DNA from 4 places in the Desulfosoma sp. genome. Region 4 is predicted to be linked to each of the others. Evidence: riboswitches for the same ligand, from Rfam matches in the RefSeq annotation. Region 4 holds a riboswitch; each other region holds the start of a gene.
What was found. Region 4 has a riboswitch for cobalamin ahead of ACUVSA_RS13270 (hypothetical protein). Riboswitches for the same ligand answer to the same signal wherever they lie in the genome.
Positions count from the first base shown of each region.

Region 1 (4,804 bases), on a different contig from region 4:
ACGTCGCGGTGAGCGCCCTAAGCCACCTGGTGCAGGAGGAGCGTGTTCTGGCCGTGTTGGGGCCGTTGAGTCCGAAGAGTGTCGAAGCGATTCTTGCCGCGGTCAATGAAAGAGGAATTCCTGTGATCAGCTTCACGGAAAAACGCCGCGTCACCTCCCAAACCCCTTTTCTTTTGCACGCCTTCTTGGATCACCAGGACATGATCGCGGCGCTGCTCACCTATTGTCGAAACGCTCTAGGGTTTCAAAACTTCGGCGTGCTTTACCCGGAGGAACCCTACGGCCGCGCTCTGAGAGAGATCTTTCTCCGCACGGTTCAAGAGCTTGACGGAAAAGTCGTGGTGGATACGCCCTACACTCCGGGCATGACCGATTTCAAAGGTCCCATTCACACTCTCGCGCACCACGTGCCAAAGGGATCCGGAGCCGAGGTTTCCGACACACCCTTGGATGCTCTCTTCATTCCCGACGCCGCCGAAACCATTGCCCTGATCGCTCCGCAGCTGCCTTATTACAACGTGGTAGGCGTGACGCTTCTGGGCACAAATCTTTGGGAAGAAAAGTCCCTGCTGTCCGCCGGCGGCGTTTATCTGGAAGGCGCTCTGTTTCCATCAGCCTTCCAGCACGAGACTTCCCGCATGGGGGATTCCTTTCAGGACGCCTTTACACGAGACTATCGGGAAACATACGGAGAAGAACCCGACTTTTTGGCCGCTCAAGGCTACACGGCAACCTTGCTGGCACTCCAGGCTCGAGAACAAACGCTCAAAGAGGGCCAGGTCGATCGCCTGCGCTTTCGACAATGGCTCCTTCGAGTGGAACTGCCCACGGGACCTCTCGGCCCTGTTCGGTTCGCTCCGGACGGCCACATGGAACGCCAGTATCCCATTCTTCAAATCAAGGGCGGGGCGGTGGTGCGGGTGGACCAATAGGCCATGACCACACCACACTCCATGTCGCCGTGGCCGCTTCAATGGCCGGTGTCCGTGACGCCGGCTTCTTCAAAGGTCTTGATATCCCGAAGGACGCGTGCCGAAGCTTCCACCAGGCTCATGGCCAAGGCCGCCCCCGTGCCTTCTCCCAGTCGCATGGACAGGTCCAACAGGGGGGGGCGTTCCAAAAGCTCGATCATGGCTTGGTGGCCCACTTCCTGACTGCGGTGTGAGACGAAAAGGTAATCCTTGGCGAAAGGAGCCAGCTGGCAGGCAATCAAAGCTCCTGCCGTAGCAATGAAGCCATCGCAGACCACGGGCACACGCACGGCCGCGGCTCCAAGAACCGCTCCGGCAAGCCCGGCGATTTCGTAGCCACCCACTTTCGCCAGAACATCCACCGGATCTGTGGGATTCGGGCGGTTGACGGCCAAAGCCTTTTCCACGGCCCGCACCTTGCGGCACCAGGCGGCATCGTCAATGCCGGTCCCTCGGCCCGTAAGGTCCTTAACTGGCTTGGTGCTCAAGGCCGCCACAATGGCCGTGGACGGTGTCGTGTTCGCGATGCCCATGTCTCCTGTCCCCACAAGTTGAAAGCCTTCCTCCTGAACGGCAGCCATCACAAGGTGAGCCCCTTCTACAAGGCCACGGACGGCCTCGTGCCGCTCCATGGCCGCCCCTTGGGTCATGTTGCGGGTCCCTTTGCCGATCTTTCGCCGAATGACGGCCCAGTCCTCCGGAAGATCGGCCGCCACGCCGAAATCCACCACGCGCACCTCAGCTCCCACATGGTCTGCCAGGACATTGATCGACGCCCAGCCATTGAGAAAACTCCAAACCATCTGAGCTGTAACTTCCTGCGGGTACGCGCTGACACCCTCTTCAGCCACACCGTGATCTCCGGCCATGGTGAAAATGATTTTTCGGCTCACATTGGGCGTTAAACTCTTGCAAATGGCCCCCAGTCGAGCGGCCATCTCTTCCAGCCGCCCCAAAGAGCCTCTCGGGCGGATTTGCGATCGAAGTCTTTCCCAGGCAAGCTTTTCCCAATGGGAATCCACCGGCTCAATGCTCTCAAGAAGGCTTTGAAGCTCTTTCTCCATGAACATGACGCTCCTCTCGTGGTTTAATGCTTTCCCAACAAAAAAGCCTTCGTGGTCCCACGACCTCGAAGGCTCACCCTAGGCACGGGTCAACTTTCGGTCCGCTCAACGTCCGGGTGGCAGGTCTTCTGACTCGCGGATCCCTTGCCTCTTCGGGCCTTCCCATTTCCCACGCGGAAACAGTGGCTCTGCTCCGAAGGCATCCCCGCTTACAGCGCCGGCCCAGCGTAGCGGCTTTGCACCGCCTTCCCTATTCTCCCCGCATGCTCTTCAGGGCACCACCCCGGACCGCACCCAATGATAGCTTCGTAAACGACGGTTGCTGTCGCTCCTTTCTTGCTTCTTCAGGTCAAGTCTCGCCCACGCACCATTTTTCAAGCAGGTTTTTCCTACCTGCATCAACTTCATTTGTTCAGGCGGACCCCCATCCGTCCGATGCCATGACGCAACATGCGCGGCTCCAGCAGCCTCCCCTAGCCGCTATGCCTGCCTGTCTAAAAAAGCTCAGGCTTTATTCCGCAACGATCCCGCACGGCCCTGTCCTCTTTCGCCCATGGCGCCCCTCCCGCACGTTGCCCGCAGGCACAAACTCTCAGAGCATGACCACGAATGGCTTTTCTTGGCCTTCCTGCGGGTTCCATTGTCCCAGAAGAAGGACCGCTTCCCAGCGCTCCGCCAAATGGCGCAAGCGCCGCAGGGTGTCCTTTTCCATGCCCGCGCTTCGATCCCCAATCCCCATAGTGGGATCAGCCCCTGCAGGTCTGCGCGATCGGGGACGGCCAAAAACCCGCCCCTTCAAGAACAAGGGCCTGCATATCGTCCACGCGAGCGCCGGAACCCTCGGGCCGCATGTTCGGCCCCGCTCTCAAGCTTTCTTAGATGTTCGGCGCAGGAGCTTCAGTGCCTTTTTTGTCTCCATCACGGGCACCACCTCTGCAACCCCCAAATCGGTCCACTGAAAGACCGCAGCCGCCAGGTGCGCTTCGTCTTCGGCTTCGAAAAGCCGAAACACGCGATGCCCCGTCACATCGAACCATTCCCCCTTCAGGGCCGTTCCCGGCACTTCGGGAAGCTGTTCCGTGCGCTCGATGACGCGGTCGCGATCTTCCGGAGTGTAGCTGAAGATGGCCATAAACAGCATAACGCGCCTCCTTGTGTGAGCTCCCGCCCTGTCAACCTTTTCGATCTTTATACTCCAAGGCGTTCATCGTCTGTCAAGGGACGATTTCGCGCCCGAAAAGCCTTGACACTTTCAAGACCAGCTCACTACAACGGCTGCCGTGAATGGAATCACAATCTCAACCTGCATAACAGAAAGGAGGTGACACGGTGAGAGGTAAGCATTGGTTCGTCCCGTCGGTTTGCATCGCAGCGGCTCTGTTTGTGGGAGCCCTCATTGCCGTGGCGGCAGATGCCCCGGATGTCATCACCATGAACTCAACCCTGTGGCCCAGCCACACCAAAGCCAATGTGCAGTTCACGCACAAGAAGCACGCCGAAGAGTATAAGATCGCGTGTACCGAGTGCCATCACAAATACGAGGGCGGCAAGAACGTGTGGAAGCAGGGAGATCCTGTACAGAAGTGCCAGGAGTGCCACAACGAGCCGACCATTGAAGGCGAAAAGAAGCTGCCTCCGGAACAACAAAAGCTGAACTTGAAACTGGCCATGCACACCAATTGCCAGGAGTGCCACAAGAAGCTGAAAGCTCAGAATCCTCAAACCGCCGCTCCGACCACGTGCGTGCAGTGTCATCCCAAAAAGGAAGGGCAAAGCTAGGAAAGCCTTTCCGGCGACATGTGACGCCTAACCCTCTCCGCCGACCCTTTACGGGGGGAGGGTTTTCTGTCGGAATCTACCCTGGCAGCCGCAGGTCGTAGCCAAAGAAAAAAACCCGAGAGATGCTTCATCTCCCGGGTCTTTGAACTTGAGCCTGCTTCAGAACGCTTTAGGAGGAAAGGATAAAGCCACCGAAACGGCCATCGCGCCTCGCTGCTCCGATCTCGCTTTATGCCGAAGGTCCAGCCCCCCCCTTCAAGGGTACGGGCAGCAAAGGATTTTGACCCTTAGCCGAAAAACCCCTTGAACCCGTTCTCGGACACAATCTGGAGAAGAAATCAGCGGCGCCTTAGACTTCTTCCACCGTAATGGCGTCGTTTTCGCAAACTTCCACGCAGCTTTCACAGCCGAGGCATTCGTCTTCATTGACGGGCTCGGCCTTACCATCCACGAGTTCGTAGACGTCCACGGGGCACACATCCACGCACTCGCCGTCACCAGTGCATTTGCTCTTATCTACAGTCACTTTAAACATCGCTCGTCATCCTCCTCATGTGATCTTGTGGAATGTAACCGACAGGCCAAAGACCCGTCCATCTCGCTTGGCTCATGCCGCCAAGGCCTTTACTGACTGCCTAGGGCAAAGTCAAGAAAAAAGGTGCGCCTTGAAGCAGGCGCAACCATTCGTGCTTGTTTTCTCATGCCCAGGGACCAAATAAGCCCGCCGGAATTTCCAAGGGTTTTAAGGCGTGCGTCGAGGTGTTTCCGAGGGGGATTCAGCCCCCTCGGATCCTTCTTAGCTCGACTTACACGCAGCCCGTCGGTTTCGGCAGGCCAGCCATCTTACAAGCGCCCTTGCCCGGTCCGCTCGGAAACAGTTCATAGATGTATTTCAGCTTGTAGCCGGTCACCTTGGTCAGAATCCGCACCATGGGAGCAATGCCGTGCTTACGGTAATAGTCCTGGAGGACATGGATGACTTTCCAGTGT
Region 1 covers NZ_JBRAHS010000001.1:130,332-135,135, forward strand. Annotated here, with positions in the region: gene ACUVSA_RS00600 (penicillin-binding protein activator) at 1-932, shown strand, start outside; gene cobT (nicotinate-nucleotide--dimethylbenzimidazole phosphoribosyltransferase) at 971-2,035, opposite strand; cobalamin riboswitch at 2,138-2,333, opposite strand; gene ACUVSA_RS00610 (hypothetical protein) at 2,628-2,774, opposite strand; gene ACUVSA_RS00615 (DUF3303 domain-containing protein) at 2,901-3,176, opposite strand; gene ACUVSA_RS00620 (cytochrome c3 family protein) at 3,365-3,814, shown strand; gene ACUVSA_RS00625 (ferredoxin) at 4,164-4,349, opposite strand; gene ACUVSA_RS00630 (TusE/DsrC/DsvC family sulfur relay protein) at 4,621-4,804, opposite strand, start outside.
Region 1: linked by a shared signal. The riboswitch ahead of cobT (nicotinate-nucleotide--dimethylbenzimidazole phosphoribosyltransferase) and the one ahead of ACUVSA_RS13270 (hypothetical protein) in region 4 are both predicted to bind cobalamin.

Region 2 (4,804 bases), on a different contig from region 4:
CGCACCTACGGACTGCGAGAATCCGTTTATCGACAGGCTCGAGAAAAGGGGGTTGTCTTTGTCCAGTATGACCTGGAACACAAACCGGCGGTGCGCCTCGGCCCCAACGAACTGTACGTGCGCGTCATGGATGATGTCCTCCAGAAGCCTTTGAGTCTACGGGCCGACGTGATTATTTTAGCCACGGCCATTGTGCCTCAGCCAGCAGTGGCCGAATTGGCCGCCATTTACAAACTGCCTCTCAACGCCGACGGGTTTTTTCAGGAAAGTCACGCCAAACTGCGGCCTGTGGAATTCTTGTCGGAAGGGATTTTCATGGCCGGCCTGGCGCACGCGCCAAAGCCCTTGGATGAGGTTATCGTGCAAGCGCAAGCCGTGACGGCGCGAGCCGCGGCGATTCTGGCCAGGCGCCGAAGATCCCTGGACGCCGTCAAAGCCCACGTGGTGATCGACAACTGCGATGGGTGCGCCTTGTGTCTGGACGTCTGCCCCTTTGAGGCCATTGACTGGCGGAATGGATCCCCAAAGGAGTGCGAAGCCAAGGGCACGGTGCGGCTACCCGTCATCAACTCGGCCTTGTGCAAAGGCTGTGGCATCTGCCAGGCCACCTGTCCCAAAGCCGGCATTCGTGTGGGAGGATTTGGTGGACCGCAACTGTCGCGACAGCTTCAGGCCCTTTTCAGGCCTGAACAAGGCGGAGCGGCATAATGGGCAGCGTCAAGCGTGGCAAGGAGAGGGTCGTCGTTTTTGCGTGCCATTGGTGTGCTTACAGCGCCGCGGATCTAGCGGGGATTCGCCGCATGGAATATCCCGAAAGTGTGCATATCGTGCGGGTCATGTGTTCCGGCATGGTTCATCCGCATTTGGTTATGGAAGCTTTCTCGCTGGGAGCGTCCGGGGTTCTGGTCATGGGCTGTCGGCCGGGGGAATGTCACTACAAGGACGGAAACCTCAAAGCGGACGCTCGTCGGTTGGTGATTCATGAAATGTTGGAAACCATGGGACTGGATCCGGAACGGTTTCGTATGGTGTGGTGCGCGTCGTCGGAGGCGGAAAGGTTTGTGGAGGCGTGCCGAGACATGGTTCGGCTGGTCCGGACCTTGGACAACGGCGGGAATTGAACGGGAGGGGCTGAAGAGGACAGACCATGGCAGAGGAAAGAACCTTTCCCTTTCGTGTGCGTGCGCGACGGGTGGATACCAAATGCGGGCTTCTCGCCCATATGACGGTGGATGAAATACGGGAACGCACCATCGGAGATCAGCTCAACGTGACGTGTCCGGAGTGCGGGGAAATCCATTTGACCGTGGAAGAGGCGGAAGCGGCTTCTTTTCGCCGCGTGCGGGATTCCGCTCGTTTCAAAAGACTGCTCGAAGAAGCGGGAGAAAGAGACCTCGAGGGATGATGGAGGCAGCCCCTGAGCTTCAGGACACGGCTGTGGCTAGGCAGGGGACTTGACACAAGCCCGATGAAGATTACTTTTGTAGCGAAAGTCGCACCTTAAGCTACTCAAAAATAATACCGAAGGAGGTATGGATCATGTTCGGATTGGTTCCTCGTTCTCGAGAGGAGTCGCTCCTGGCATGGCCGAGGGCCTTCGACTGGATGGATCGGTTCTTTGAGGAAGCCTTTCCCGCCGTGTGGGGCGACGAAAAAATGCTGATGCCAGCCTTTGACATTTCCGAAACCGAAGAAAAGATTGTGGTGCGCGCCGATCTCCCCGGCGTGGATGTGAAGGATTTGGACATCAGCATCACAGACAACGTGTTGACTGTCAAAGGGGAAAAGCGCCAGGAAAAGGAAGAAAAGGGAGAATCCTTTCACCGAGTAGAACGCCGCTACGGCTCTTTTGCTCGATCTTTGAGTCTGCCGGCGGAAGTAAAGTCGGAAGGCATCGAAGCGGTTTACAAAGACGGTGTTCTGCGTATCGAGATTCCTAAAGCCGAAGCTTCGCGGCCAAAGAGGATCGAAGTCAAACACTGAAACGGTAGTAGACAGTGAGCCTTCTGTCACGGGTTCACTGCACCAAGCGGGGCCATGCCCCGCTTGTTTGTTTTGGGCGGCGAAATCGTCGCTGCCCTGGGGCTGCGGTCACTTGTATGGGCAAAGTTTATGAGCTTTGCAGGAAAGGCCCCTATGGTTTGGATCTTGACAAGGCCAGGGCTTCGTGGCAGAAGGGCCGTGAATAAGGCGTCGGTTTTCCAGCATCCCGGAACACGGTGAAAATCCGTGGCGGTCCCGCCGCTGTAATCGGGGATGAAGGGGCGCGAAGGTTCGAGCGTTCAAACCGGTCACTTTCGGGGAGCACCCCGAGGGGAAGGCTGCGGCCCTTCAGAAGATCCGAAAGCCAGAAGACCTGCTGGAAGACGTGAAGCCGGGCAACCGATGGCAAAGGAAGCCCGGAGGGCATCTGCGTCAGCGGATGGCTCCGGGCTTTTTCTTTGGTCCGCGGCCGAAATACGATCTTGCCATGACAAAAACTGAGGAGGAGGACGATGCAAAAGGTGAAGCGCATCATTGCGTACCGCCGTCGATGTCGAAAGCTGGGCGACACCACTGGGTTGTCCCATTACATTATGCTGACCCCCAGCACCAAGGAAAAACAGGACAAATAGATGAACCAGGAAATTTTCCTCACTGGCCGTCCCCGTTATGCCAACAGCGGCTTTGGGCCTTCTTTTGCTGTGCTGGACATTGGTCTGCCCAATCGCGTCGCGGTCGTTGAGCCGGACAGTGCCTATTGGGCCGTTGTGGACACGGCCTCGTTGCCGGATGCCTTGTCCGGACGTCTGCTCCAGGACTTTCTGGCACAAGGCGAGGCGTTTGAGGCCGAGATGCAGCGTCTGCGTTTCGGGTTGAAGCCTTCCGCCGTTTATTTCAACCCGACGGAACGCTGCAACTTCAACTGCACGTACTGTTATCTTCCGGAAGACATGCGACGAAACGGCACAACCATGACGCCGGAAGAGGTGGTGAAAGCCCTGGAGCGTCTGGCAGCATATTTCGAGCGAACACTGGAGCCTGAAGCGACACCGCAGCTCATCTTTCACGGTTCAGAGCCCATGCTGGCTCGGGAAGCGGTCTTTTCGGCCATTGACCGCTTTCGAGGGAAATTCCTGTTTGGGATTCAGACCAATGCGACCCTTTTGGATGACGAGGCGATTGATTTTCTCACCTCGCGAGGGGTCGGCATCGGCATCTCTCTGGACGCCCATGAAGCCGGCGTGGCAGACAAGGTTCGAAAGAATTGGCATGGACAGGGGGCGTTTATTCGAGTGCGTCGCGTGATGGAGCGGCTGGCTTTCTATCCGGCCTTTAACGTGATCACGACGGTGACTCGAGAAAATGTGGCGCTCCTACCGGAGTTGGTGGATTTTTATCACGACGCCGGCGTCGGTGTGGTGATGTTCAATCCCGTCCGTTGCACCCGCAAAGGCGGCATGGATCTCAAGCCCGATGATGCCGTTCTCGCCGAAGCGTTCTGTGCGGCCTTGGATAGAACCTACGCCTTGTTTGAAAAGACCGCAAGAAAGCTCGTCGTTGCCAATTTTGCCAACGTTCTGGCTGGTGTGGTTGGTCCAACGGGCCGGCGGCTCATGTGCGACATCTCCCCGTGTGGGGGCGGCAGGTGTTTCTTTGCCGTGTCCGCCCAAGGGGATTTGTTTCCGTGCAGTGAATTCATCGGGTTTCCCGAATACCGGGGCGGCAACCTGTTTCGGGACGACATTGCGGGTGTTTTGGAAAGCCATCCCTTTCAAGCCGTGACACGCCGAATGGTGGAAAGTATCGAGCCTTGTCGGCAATGTGCCGTAAGGCACTTTTGCGGGGCACCTTGTCCTGCGGAGGTGCAGGCGGTCAGTGGCCGTCTGGAAGCGCCCAGTCCTTATTGTAGGTTTTACGAGGAACAGGTGCGCTACGCCTTTCGCGTGGTGGCACAAGGGCGTGAAACCGCGTATATGTGGAATGGTTGGGAGTCGGAAACGGAAGAGACCTATCGGTATGCTTGAAGACGACAAGGCCGCGGACGCAAACCCTGCGCCTGCGAACGCAGAAACCTCTGGGCTGCAGGCGCAGGGGTTTCACTGCCAACTCACCACATCGGCGTTTTCCCCTTCGCCACCCTCCTGCCCGTCCGCGCCCAAGGAATACAGGTCATAGTCTCCGTGTTGGCCAGGAGATCGGTAAATATAGTCACGACCCCAGGGATCCTTGGGAACGTCTTTTGGCAGATAGGGCCCGTCCCATGTGTCGACACCGGGATTGACCCGCAAGGCTTGAAGGCCCTGTTCGGTGGTGGGGTATCGACCCACGTCTAAACGATAGGCATCCAGGGCCGTGCCCAAAAGAGCGATCTGCGCTTTGGCGGTTTTAAGCTTGGACGCGCCAACCTTTTGAAACATCTTGGGAGCCACCAGAGCGGCCAAAAGTCCCAAGATGACCATGACGATGAGCAATTCAATGAGTGTAAAGCCACGAGAGCTTCTTTGTGGGGACTGATTTTTCTTGCGTCTGTGCTCTTTCCATACGTGGTGCATCGCCCTGCCTCGCTCATAGAAAAGGATGACTCCGTAGTTTCACAACCCGGCTAAAAGCCTGCACGACACGGAATATTCAGGAGCCTTCCAAGTCACGACTCCTGATCGTGCCTTAGGACACCAGCCCAGACCCCAATGGCTGCAAAAACACCTTCCTCAGACAGGATCTCGGCGCTTCCTGACAGCATAGCGCCGCCAGCGTAGAAGCTTTGGGTCCGACTGTCAACTGCTTGAAGCTTTTATACGCGTTCTGGATGGGTTTTAAACTG
Region 2 covers NZ_JBRAHS010000009.1:66,408-71,211, forward strand. Annotated here, with positions in the region: gene ACUVSA_RS07320 (FAD-dependent oxidoreductase) at 1-708, shown strand, start outside; gene ACUVSA_RS07325 (hydrogenase iron-sulfur subunit) at 708-1,121, shown strand; gene ACUVSA_RS07330 (hypothetical protein) at 1,148-1,405, shown strand; gene ACUVSA_RS07335 (Hsp20/alpha crystallin family protein) at 1,540-1,983, shown strand; cobalamin riboswitch at 2,186-2,378, shown strand; gene cbpB (peptide-modifying radical SAM enzyme CbpB) at 2,616-4,007, shown strand; gene gspG (type II secretion system major pseudopilin GspG) at 4,080-4,535, opposite strand.
Region 2: linked by a shared signal. The riboswitch ahead of cbpB (peptide-modifying radical SAM enzyme CbpB) and the one ahead of ACUVSA_RS13270 (hypothetical protein) in region 4 are both predicted to bind cobalamin.

Region 3 (4,804 bases), on a different contig from region 4:
ACGGCTCCGAGAATCATGGACGCGGGAAGAAGCCGACGGTGGGACGGTCCCAGGCACAGGCGAGCCACATGCGGGACCACCAATCCGATGAATCCCACCACGCCGCTCACGGCCACGGCGGCAGCCGCCACAAGGGACGCCGCGCCCAGCACGCGCCGACGCACCTTCTGCGTGTCCACACCGCTGTGATACGCCGCCGTGTCCCCGAGAGCCAGAAGATCCATTTCTCGAGCATAAGCGAAAACAACCCAGGAACCTGCCCCCATGTAGGGAAGCACCGCCAGCACATGGCGCCAGCTTCGCCCCGAGAGACTCCCCATGATCCAAAACACAATGGCGGAAAGGGATTCCTCGTGAAGGCTTTTCAAAAGACTGATGCCGGCTGAAAGAAACGTGGACACGATAATCCCCGCCAGCACCAGCGTCGTGGGATGCATTCGGCCTTGCAGACGCCCCAGAACCATGGCGAGGCTCAGAGCCCCCACGGCGCCGGCAAAAGCGGCGGCGGGCAGCAGGCTCATGCCCGCCAGCTTCCACGACGCCCATCCGCCGAGAATGGTCAGAGACGCTCCGAAAGCCGCCCCGGTGGAAACGCCCAATGTGAAGGGATCCGCCAAAGGGTTCAGCAAAATGCCTTGATAGACGGTGCCCGAGAGGGCTAGGGCGGCGCCCACCACCAAAGCCAAAACGATGCGCGCCAAGCGCAAATGAAAAACGATGTAGTGGGCCGTGACGGCATCCTGTGCCGCCGGTGCGGATGTTGTGGAAAAGATCGAAGCGAGGAGGTGCCAGAGGGTGCCGGAATCGATGGCATAGGGTCCCAAGGTGAGGCAATAGACGGCCAGAGCCAGAACGGAAAGGACGGCCAAAATCCAAAAGAGACGCGAGCGCTCTCCTGGCCCCGAAGGCCTGGATCGGGCCGGCGGCGTCTTCGCCGAATTTTCGGGGGGGAAAGGGTGTGCTGCGTCAGGGGCTTCCACAAAATCCACAGGCTGTCCTCGATGCCTTACGTGGAACCACCGCCCTTTTTGACAATGAGCAGTGAAAGGTAATGGGGTTTGAGGTTTTCAAGAGCAGCGAAATCCTTTTCCACCACCTGGCCTTCCAGGCCGCAGCGGCTCACAAAACAGACGGAATCCTGAAGGCCTGATCGCCGAATCTGGTCCAGAATCTCCGGAAAATGCTTGTACGCTTTCATCAACACCACACTGTCGGAAAAGGGAAGAACCTGGGAAAGACGCCGGCCGCCCTTGGCCCCCGAAATGACCGTCAAAGTTTCTTCGGCTTCCGCCAAGACGACCCCGGCACAGGCGGCGGCTGCCTGGTAGGAGGTGATGCCCGGAACAATTTCCACGGGCACCTCGGAAAGCCGCTGTCGAATCGTTCGCCAAAGATAAATGAAGGTGCTGAAGGTCATGGGATCGCCCAGGGTGACAAAAGCCACGTCCACACCGCTCTCGAGCCGAGCCGCCACGGTATCGCAATTGGCCCGCCAGGCGCTTTCCAGGCGGTTTTTGTCAAAGGTCATGGGGAAGTCCAGCGAGTGGACGGGAATCCCCTTGGGCAGATGGCGCCGGACGATGTCCAAAGCCAGGCTGTAATCGTTGGAGGATGAAGAGGCGGCGAACACATGGCCCACACGGCCGAGAACCTTCACCGCTTTCAGGGTCAGCAAGTCCGGATCTCCGGGACCCACACCGATGCCGTAGAGCGTACCCAGCATGCACCTGTTCCTTTCCTATGCCGTAATGTGGGGTCATGCAGGCCCCAGGCCATAGGCCAATTCCAGCAGCGCGTGCAGAACAGCCACAGCCACGGGGCTGCCGCCTTTTCGGCCCAGCACCGTGATGGATGGCACGGCCTGAAACTGCCACAGGGCTTCCTTGGCGGTGTCGGCTTGGACAAAACCTACGGGCACTCCCACCACGAGCGCCGGCCGAATCCGTTCGTCATGCATGATTCTGAGGGTTTCCAAAAGTGCCGTCGGCGCATTACCCACGGCGACGATGATTCCGTTCAGGGTCGTGCCCAAACGGCGAAAGGCGGCCGCGGATCGCGTCAGCCCCTCTTTTTCCGCCGTCTCGCGCACGCCGGCTTGGGACGCCGGCACTACCACGGCATTGCCGAACCATTGCAGCCGCGTGGGAGATAGGCCTACCTGGACCATGCGCGTGTCCACAACAATGGCGGCGCCTTGGCGCAAGGCCGCGCAACCCGCCTTGACAGCCAGCGGATGAATGCGAATGAGCCGAGCGAATTCTAAATCGCCCGTTGTGTGAATGACACGGCGCACAATGGACCACTGGTCCGGAGGAAAGTCGTGGGGACCCATTTCCGCGTCGATGATGCAAAAACTCTGTTCTTCGATGGTCTTTCCCGCCGAAACAAGCGGTGTGGCTGCGCCGTCGAAGGCACGTTCCTGTGTTTTCATGCGCTACTCCACGGTGAACAAAAAAAATCCTTGAAACGTCACCGTTCCAAGGATTGCACCCTTTTTCTTCATCCCAAGGATCACTCAAAGACCTTTTCCTCGAAGTCTTGGAGCGTCGAAGAGCCCTTTGCCATCGGGGTCTCTTTCGTGACGGAATGCAGGCAGGTCTTCTGGCTCACGGATCTTCCTACAGGCCGCCCTTCCCGTCCCATGCCCATGGAACAGTGGGTTCATCGGCCTTCGTCCCCGTTCACAGCGGCGGGACCGCGACGGAATCGCACCGTCTTCCCTTTTAAACCCGCGTTGGAGTACCTGATTCCCATTGCCGTGTCAAAGAACGGCGACCCTTGATAAGGCGTCAGCTTTCCATACCGCAATACCGCGGCCGGGTCAACAGAAGCGTGGCCGCGATTCTTTCACCCGATTCCCCTCGAAGGGAGCGGCTTTTATCGGTGCGCACATTGCCCGGACGACCTGGAGGTCGTTCCCTTCAATGCCAGAGGGGCTCTCTTGCGGAGGGACCGGGTTTCTCGATCAACGTGGCCCGCCGCCCTGCTTGCGGGAGGGCTCTTGCGAAGGGATCGGCTCGTGCCGCTCCACATATTCTGCGGACAGCCGCGAGGGTGTGCTCCAATGCCCGGGCACCGCCCATCCTTCAGCGCGGAGGGACCGTGTCCTCGCGGTCCGCACATTTTCCGGACGCGCAGGCGGGCGTCCCTTCGGTTGAGGGAGCGTGCCCCTTCAATTTCCTTAGAGGGGCCTTTTCTTTGGGGTGTGTGAGCTGGCGGACGCGCAGGAGCGCGTCCCTTCGAAAATGTGGGCGCGCGCATGCTCGATGTGGACACAAAAATCTTCACGCGGCGTTTCGAAGCGCCTCCTAGGTTGCTTCTTCCTTGTCCAACCGGATGATGCCCGCCTTTTTGAGAGCCGCCACACCGCCCTGAACATTCACGGCGTTTTTCACGCCAGCGGCTCGAAGCTGCAGCAAGGCTTCATAAGATCGCACGCCGGAGTTACACACCACAAACAAGCGCTTGTCCTTAGGGATGGCTTCCAGGCTTTGGGCCAGGGTTTCCTGAGGCACATTAATCCATCGGTCGCCGTAGGCCTTAACGAAGGGGGCGGCATTGCGAGGACCGCGCACATCCAAACAGAGCGCATCCTCTTGGGCTTCGAGCAGGAAGCACTGTTCAAAGTCGTCGGGGTCGGCGGTCACGTTGTGGCCGTCCAAAATGTTTTCCGCGGTGTTTCCAAGGGCGTTGACAATGTCCATGGCCGCGGCAAAGGGCGGCGTATAGGCCACTTCCAGGTTGGACAGGTCTTCCAGGGTGCCTCGGCGCGCCAGCAGGGCGGCCACGGCGTTGATGCGGCCCACGAGAGCGTCTCCGTTTCGGCTGACCCCTTGAATGCCGAGCAGCCTGCGGGTTTTGCGGTCCACGACCAGGGCCAGGGTCATAAGGTCCTGAGTGGGATAAAAGTGGGCTCGGTCGGCTTGGATCACCAGGGCTTGCACGGCGTCAAAGCCTTCCGCAGAAGCCGCCTTTCGCGTCAGCCCTGCGGCGGCCACAGCCACATCAAAGATCTTGACGGCAAAGGAGCCGACGGATCCTTCAAATGTGGCATGTCCTCCGGCAATGTTGGTGCCGATGATGCGCCCTTGCCGGTTGGCCAAAGAGCCTTGAGGAAAATGGAAAGGCTTTCCCGTGATGAGGTGCGTCACTTCAATGCAGTCCCCCCCGGCGTAGATCCATGGATCCGACGTCTGCAGGCGCCGATTGACCACAATGGCCCCTCGAGGCGAGACCAGCAGTCCGGCCTGTTGGGCCAGCCGCCCATTGGGCCTTACTCCAACGGCGGTGATGACCAGATCCGCCTCCAGGTCCCTCTTGTCGGTGCATACGGTCACCGAGGCACCGTTTCCACCGGAGCGGATTTCTCGAACTATTTCTTCGGTGTACACGGCCACACCGCGTTCTCGCAGGTGTGCGGCCACCATTCGGGCCAGGACGGGGTCCAAAACGCCGGGAAGCACGTGGGGCGCGATTTCCACCAGGGACGTTTCCACACCCCACATGTCGGCCATGGCTTCAGCCATTTCACAGCCGATGGCGCCCGCACCGATGATCACCGCTCGACCCACGGCGCCATTGGAAAGCTTGTCCTTGATAGCGGCGGCATCATGGAGATTGCTGACCCGCTCAACCGCGGGATGGTCCATTCCGGGAACGGGGATGACGTTGGGCACACTGCCTGTCGCCAGCACAAGGTAGTCGTAGGGAAGCTCTTGTTCCGTCTGTGTTTCCAGGTGACGCACGCGAACGGTCTTGCGTTCGCGATCCACGGCCTCGGCCCGGGTTCGCGTCATCACACGCA
Region 3 covers NZ_JBRAHS010000020.1:32,937-37,740, reverse strand. Annotated here, with positions in the region: gene ACUVSA_RS12470 (FecCD family ABC transporter permease) at 1-989, opposite strand, end outside; gene cobI (precorrin-2 C(20)-methyltransferase) at 1,007-1,723, opposite strand; gene ACUVSA_RS12460 (precorrin-8X methylmutase) at 1,757-2,431, opposite strand; cobalamin riboswitch at 2,575-2,762, opposite strand; gene ACUVSA_RS12455 (FAD-dependent oxidoreductase) at 3,309-4,804, opposite strand, start outside.
Region 3: linked by a shared signal. The riboswitch ahead of ACUVSA_RS12460 (precorrin-8X methylmutase) and the one ahead of ACUVSA_RS13270 (hypothetical protein) in region 4 are both predicted to bind cobalamin.

Region 4 (4,804 bases):
AGAGGCCTGAGCCTCGAGGACCGGTGCGGCGCAGAGGCTGCGTGAGTCTGAGAGGGCTTTCCAGTCGTTCCTTGGCGGAAAGCCCTTTGCGACAGTGCCAGCCGTGGCTGAAGGGATCGTCAGGGTCGGGAACCACCTTGTCCAAGCGACCGTCTTTGATGGAGACTTTTAAACCGCAACCGCCGTGATCGAATCGCGCACAATGGGTTCGAAACCATTCCTGGGCCATGGGTTCCTCCCGCGCAGCGTGTTCTGCTACGTGTCCAGTTGTGTTCGGGCCCTATCGAGCAGCTGGTTCAGGGCCAAAGAACTTTCCGCCACCGCTTCCAGGGTTTGCGCCACCTGCGCCAGGCCTTCCGATCGTGCCTGCTGCGCCCACCGGCGATAGGAAGCCTCATGCTCTTCGTTGTGGTGTTTCCAGTGATCCAGCATTCTGGCCAGCTTTTCCTTTGTGGAAAGGGCACCGGCTTCGTGCTCTGTGGAGGTGGTCTGGCCTTCGTGGCCGGAGTGCGGCCTGTGTTCCTCTTCATGCCCATGGTGATGCGGGGCTTGCGCGCAGTGATCGTGGTTCTGTTCAAAATTTGCCGACTCGTAGCGGTGGCCCATGCTCGTCCTCCATGCTTGTGCAATCATTTCATGTCTGTGGTGTGAACCCAAAAGACGGCACCGATCTCCACAGGTTTGGGTTTGCCGTCCTTTTTGAGCTTCCAGGAAGCGTCGCTGAGCGCGGCAAAGCCCCACCATCCCGCGCGAGGCATAGCGTAGGTGAACACACCGTTGCCGTCGGCCTTGACCACTTGGGTCACAAACGGATCGGAGGGGGCCGCTACCTTGGAAGGATTATCCGGCGACTCATTCAGGTATTCCACTTCCACTTCCGCATAGGGGACGGGCTTTCCTTTGAGAAGCACACGGCCGGAAAAGACGTTGCCGGTCCACAGGCCATAGGGGCGTGTCAGCGGCACGATTTCGGTCTCCAGCCCGACAGGTTCGTCCCAGCCCTCTTCCAACCCAAGGGCCTGGACGCATACCTTCGTGTAATGCACAATAAACTTGTCTTCGGCAGGTTCCCAGTAGGGACTCGGTTCCATGTAGAAGATATAATTTCCGGGCTTGCGAATGGTATAAGAGGTTTCCCAATACGTGAAATTGTTGTCCTGATCGGCGCCGCGACCTTTGCGGGCCTCCAGGGATGCCGTCAGGTCCGTCTTTTGGCCCATGTGCAGAAAACCGAAACGTTTCGGCTTGACCATTTCCATATAGTGGCCTTCCATGGGATGCAGGAACTTGGCCTGCAGCGTAAGGGTTTTGGAATCTTCCGGGGTGACGATGTCGTCGGAAGGCAAGATGAGCCCAAAATGCGCCAAAGCGGAACCGGCAAGAAAGAGCCTGGTCACCAGGACAAACGTGAAGACAAGGACCATGACAACGGGACGATGTTTCATGACGACCTCCGTGACTTTGGGTGCTTTCACTGATGAAGGATAAAAGTTGTTGTGAGGTCTTCGTGACCGAAGGTTCATGAGGTGAGGGACGGAACCCCACAGGCTTAGTGGGCTGGTTCGAAAGGCTATAGCCTTCCCTTACGGAATCAACGTAAAGGAAAACGTGACCCGTGTCAAGACACTCAGAGATCAAAAAGCCCCTATAAGGATGGACGATGCGTCGAGAGCCACCTCGTGACAATCAGGCATGGGATAACAACCTTGTGGCCGACTACAGGGATGACTGTTGAGCGGGTTTTCTGGACGTAAGTTTACGTCTGAGATTTGTGCGACCCGGTCAGAGTTTTCGCTTTCTCATCACGGCGCAGCAAAGACCCAAGATGGAACGCGTGGTGGCCCACAACGGAGGAACCGTCCTGCAGGTTCGGGAAACGGAGGATGCCGTCGAAATGACCGTGGGCAGAGCCTCGGAAGGGTGATGTGCGTCGTCGTCATGTCGCGGGCTCAGCATCTTTCGGAGTAGCGACGAGCCCGTCTTTGAAAAGGCTGAGGATCTCGGCCGAAAATGCTTTCCGCGAATTCTTGCAGGTGGGGCGAATATTGGTGACGCACACGCCATCGCCGAAGTCGTGCAATGATTTTTCTGCGACGATTGAACTGCGAGGACGCGCTCTGCAGATTTTTCCGACGTGCAGGACCGCCTTCCACTGACGCCGGGAGCTTGCCCCGTTTTGGCCCCGCAAGGGCTGCCTACCGCCAGCCTGGGTGCTCGCGGATGCTGGAGAGACCGTCTCATCGAAAACATGGGAAAGAAAGTCCTTGACGCGGACACAAGAGCCCTTAAACACCATCTTCGAACGGCCTTCAGGGGGCTGCGTCGTTCATGGGCCTGCTCAGGCCGAGAAAAATTCCCTTGACAAAGTCGAGGTGACAGCGGTAGCAGAAAGCGGCAATTAACAAGAGCGATCAGGTGCTTGCTGCTTAAAAGGGAATCCCGTGGAAGTCGGGAGCGGTCCCGCCGCTGTGAACGGGGACGGCGCCTGCGACAAGGCCACTGACGCTGCCAAGGCGTCGGGAAGGTGTAGGCGCTCGGGTGATCCGTGAGCCAGAAGACCTGCCTGATCGTGGGGAAGCGCGGCACGGGCGGATGCTGCAGTGTTTCCCGCGTGAGGACCAAGCGAAACTGGGTGCAATCCTTAGAGCGGTCAGCTCTGAGGATTTTTTTTTGGGAAAAGGGCGGCCCACCCTTTTCCCGGCACCACCCTCCTCATCGTTCCATTCACCCTTTGACCGCCCGGGGTCATGTTCATGACCTCGGGCGCCCTGAAGACCGGAGGATCGAGATGAAAAGAGGCCTAATTGTTTATGTGACCGGAGGGGGAGAGCTCCACGAGGATAGTTGGGGTTCCTATGCGTGCATGGATCGGTTTGGCGCCCAAGCCATCGGAGTGGCCCGCTCGGAATTCGAGATTGCTGAAAACTGGTGGCGTATGATCACCCGAGGCATGCAGGAGATTGTTTGCGTTCGAGCTCAAGTGGACAGTGAACGCGGCATGTCCATCATCGGGGCACCCCTGCGTCTTTGCGGGTAAACTGCCTGGGTGAGAGGGCAAAGCCTGTGGCGCGGCGCACGGCCCATAATTGCGGCGTTGTATTATGCGGCGTTTGGAGGGAGTGCACGCGCCAGAAAGGCCGCAAGAGGTTCTTGTGACGGTTAAAAGGGGGTTGTACGTGAGGGTCTCCTTGATTGAAGCAAAGGGGAGGCCGCGCCTGGACCCATGTGTTGCGAGGCTCTAGTGAAAAGACATCGACTTTTTTCGAGCAGAGGGAGGTGGGATTCATGGTGGTGAAATCCGGAAACGTCATGAGGTGTCTTGTGAGATTTCTGGCAGTGGTGGCCATTATTTTGGGAAACATGGGAGTTGAAACAGCTATGGCAGAGCATGGATCCTCCGAAGTGGCAAAACCGGCCATTTTGGTGGTTGCCTTTGGAACGAGTGTGCCGGAAGCTCAAAAAGCCTACGATGTCATCGACCAACGCATCACCGCGGCGTTTCCCAAAGTGGAGAGGCGTTGGGCCTATACTTCCAGCATCATTCGCAAGAAACTTCGTGCGCAAGGCCGGTCCTTGGATGCTCCGGAAACGGCCCTGGCCAAGCTCATGGAGGACGGCTTCACACACGTGGCCGTTATGTCACTGCACGTCATCCCAGGAGCCGAATTTCACGATCTTTACATGAACGCCCGCTTGTTCGCGCAAATGGTGGGCGGCTTCAAAAAGGTTACCTTTGCCCGACCTTTGCTTTCGTCCGCCGAAGACATGACCCAAGTGGCTCGCGCCATGGCGGAAAGTGTGCCCTCGGAGCGAAAGCCCGATGAAGCGGTTGTGTATATGGGCCACGGCAGTGAGCACCATCCCGCCGATGTGGCTTACGTGGCCATGGATGCCTATTTTCGAAAACAAGACAGCAACATGTTTCTGGCCACCGTTGAAGGCTCTCCGTCCTTTGACGAGGTGCTTGCCGCTCTGGAAAGCCGCCGCGTGCGCAAAGTCTACCTTGTTCCCTTCATGGTCGTGGCCGGCGACCACGCCCGCAACGACATGGCCGGAAAGGATGCCGACAGCTGGAAGTCTCAGCTAGAAGCCAAGGGCATCCAGGCGGTTCCAGTCTTTCGCGGCATGGGAGAAATTGCGGCTGTGGTCGACATCTGGATCCGTCACCTGCAATCGGCCATGGAGGATTTGGGAATGCCGTAACTGCATGGCACATCCGCCACACATTTGCCGCAGACATCCACCAGGGGAAGATCCTTAAAACGGCGGTCGTTTTCCAATAGCTGGGCGTAGCAACGGTGCCGGTCCAGCCCGTTGAAGGTGAGCGCTCCAAAGGTGCAGCGATGCACACATGCCGTGCACGCATGGCCCGATTTGACCAGGCAGTATTCCACGGTGGGGCGTGGCGTCGGTTCCATGGGTTTGGCCGTCACCAGGCTGCCCAATCGGCCGCAGGCCCCCTGATGGGTGATGAGCTGGTGATGGATGCCGAAGGTTCCCAATCCGGCAATGTAGCCCAGATGCTTGTGGGACCATCGGCTGAGAAGGCGTTTTTCATCGAAATTGTGGGTCGCCGGTGTGACAACGCTTTCATAGCCTTCCTGCGCTAGGTGATGCTTAAGGGCTTCGCAGATTTCGGCGATCAGGGCGTTGGTGGCCACATAGGCTTCGGCCCAGGAACGAGCGGCGTAAGGCGTTACCTGTCGGTTTTCCTTGGCGAGGTCCTTTCGAAAAGGCAGAAAAAAACGATCACCGACGCCCGCAAGACAATAGATCATGGGGCAGAGCATGGTCCGGAACGGCG
Region 4 covers NZ_JBRAHS010000024.1:9,818-14,621, forward strand. Annotated here, with positions in the region: gene ACUVSA_RS13255 (molybdopterin-containing oxidoreductase family protein) at 1-229, opposite strand, end outside; gene ACUVSA_RS13260 (hypothetical protein) at 256-606, opposite strand; gene ACUVSA_RS13265 (DUF4198 domain-containing protein) at 630-1,445, opposite strand; cobalamin riboswitch at 2,397-2,581, shown strand; gene ACUVSA_RS13270 (hypothetical protein) at 2,789-3,037, shown strand; gene ACUVSA_RS13275 (sirohydrochlorin cobaltochelatase) at 3,322-4,203, shown strand; gene ACUVSA_RS13280 (epoxyqueuosine reductase) at 4,164-4,790, opposite strand; gene ACUVSA_RS13285 (hypothetical protein) at 4,750-4,804, opposite strand, start outside.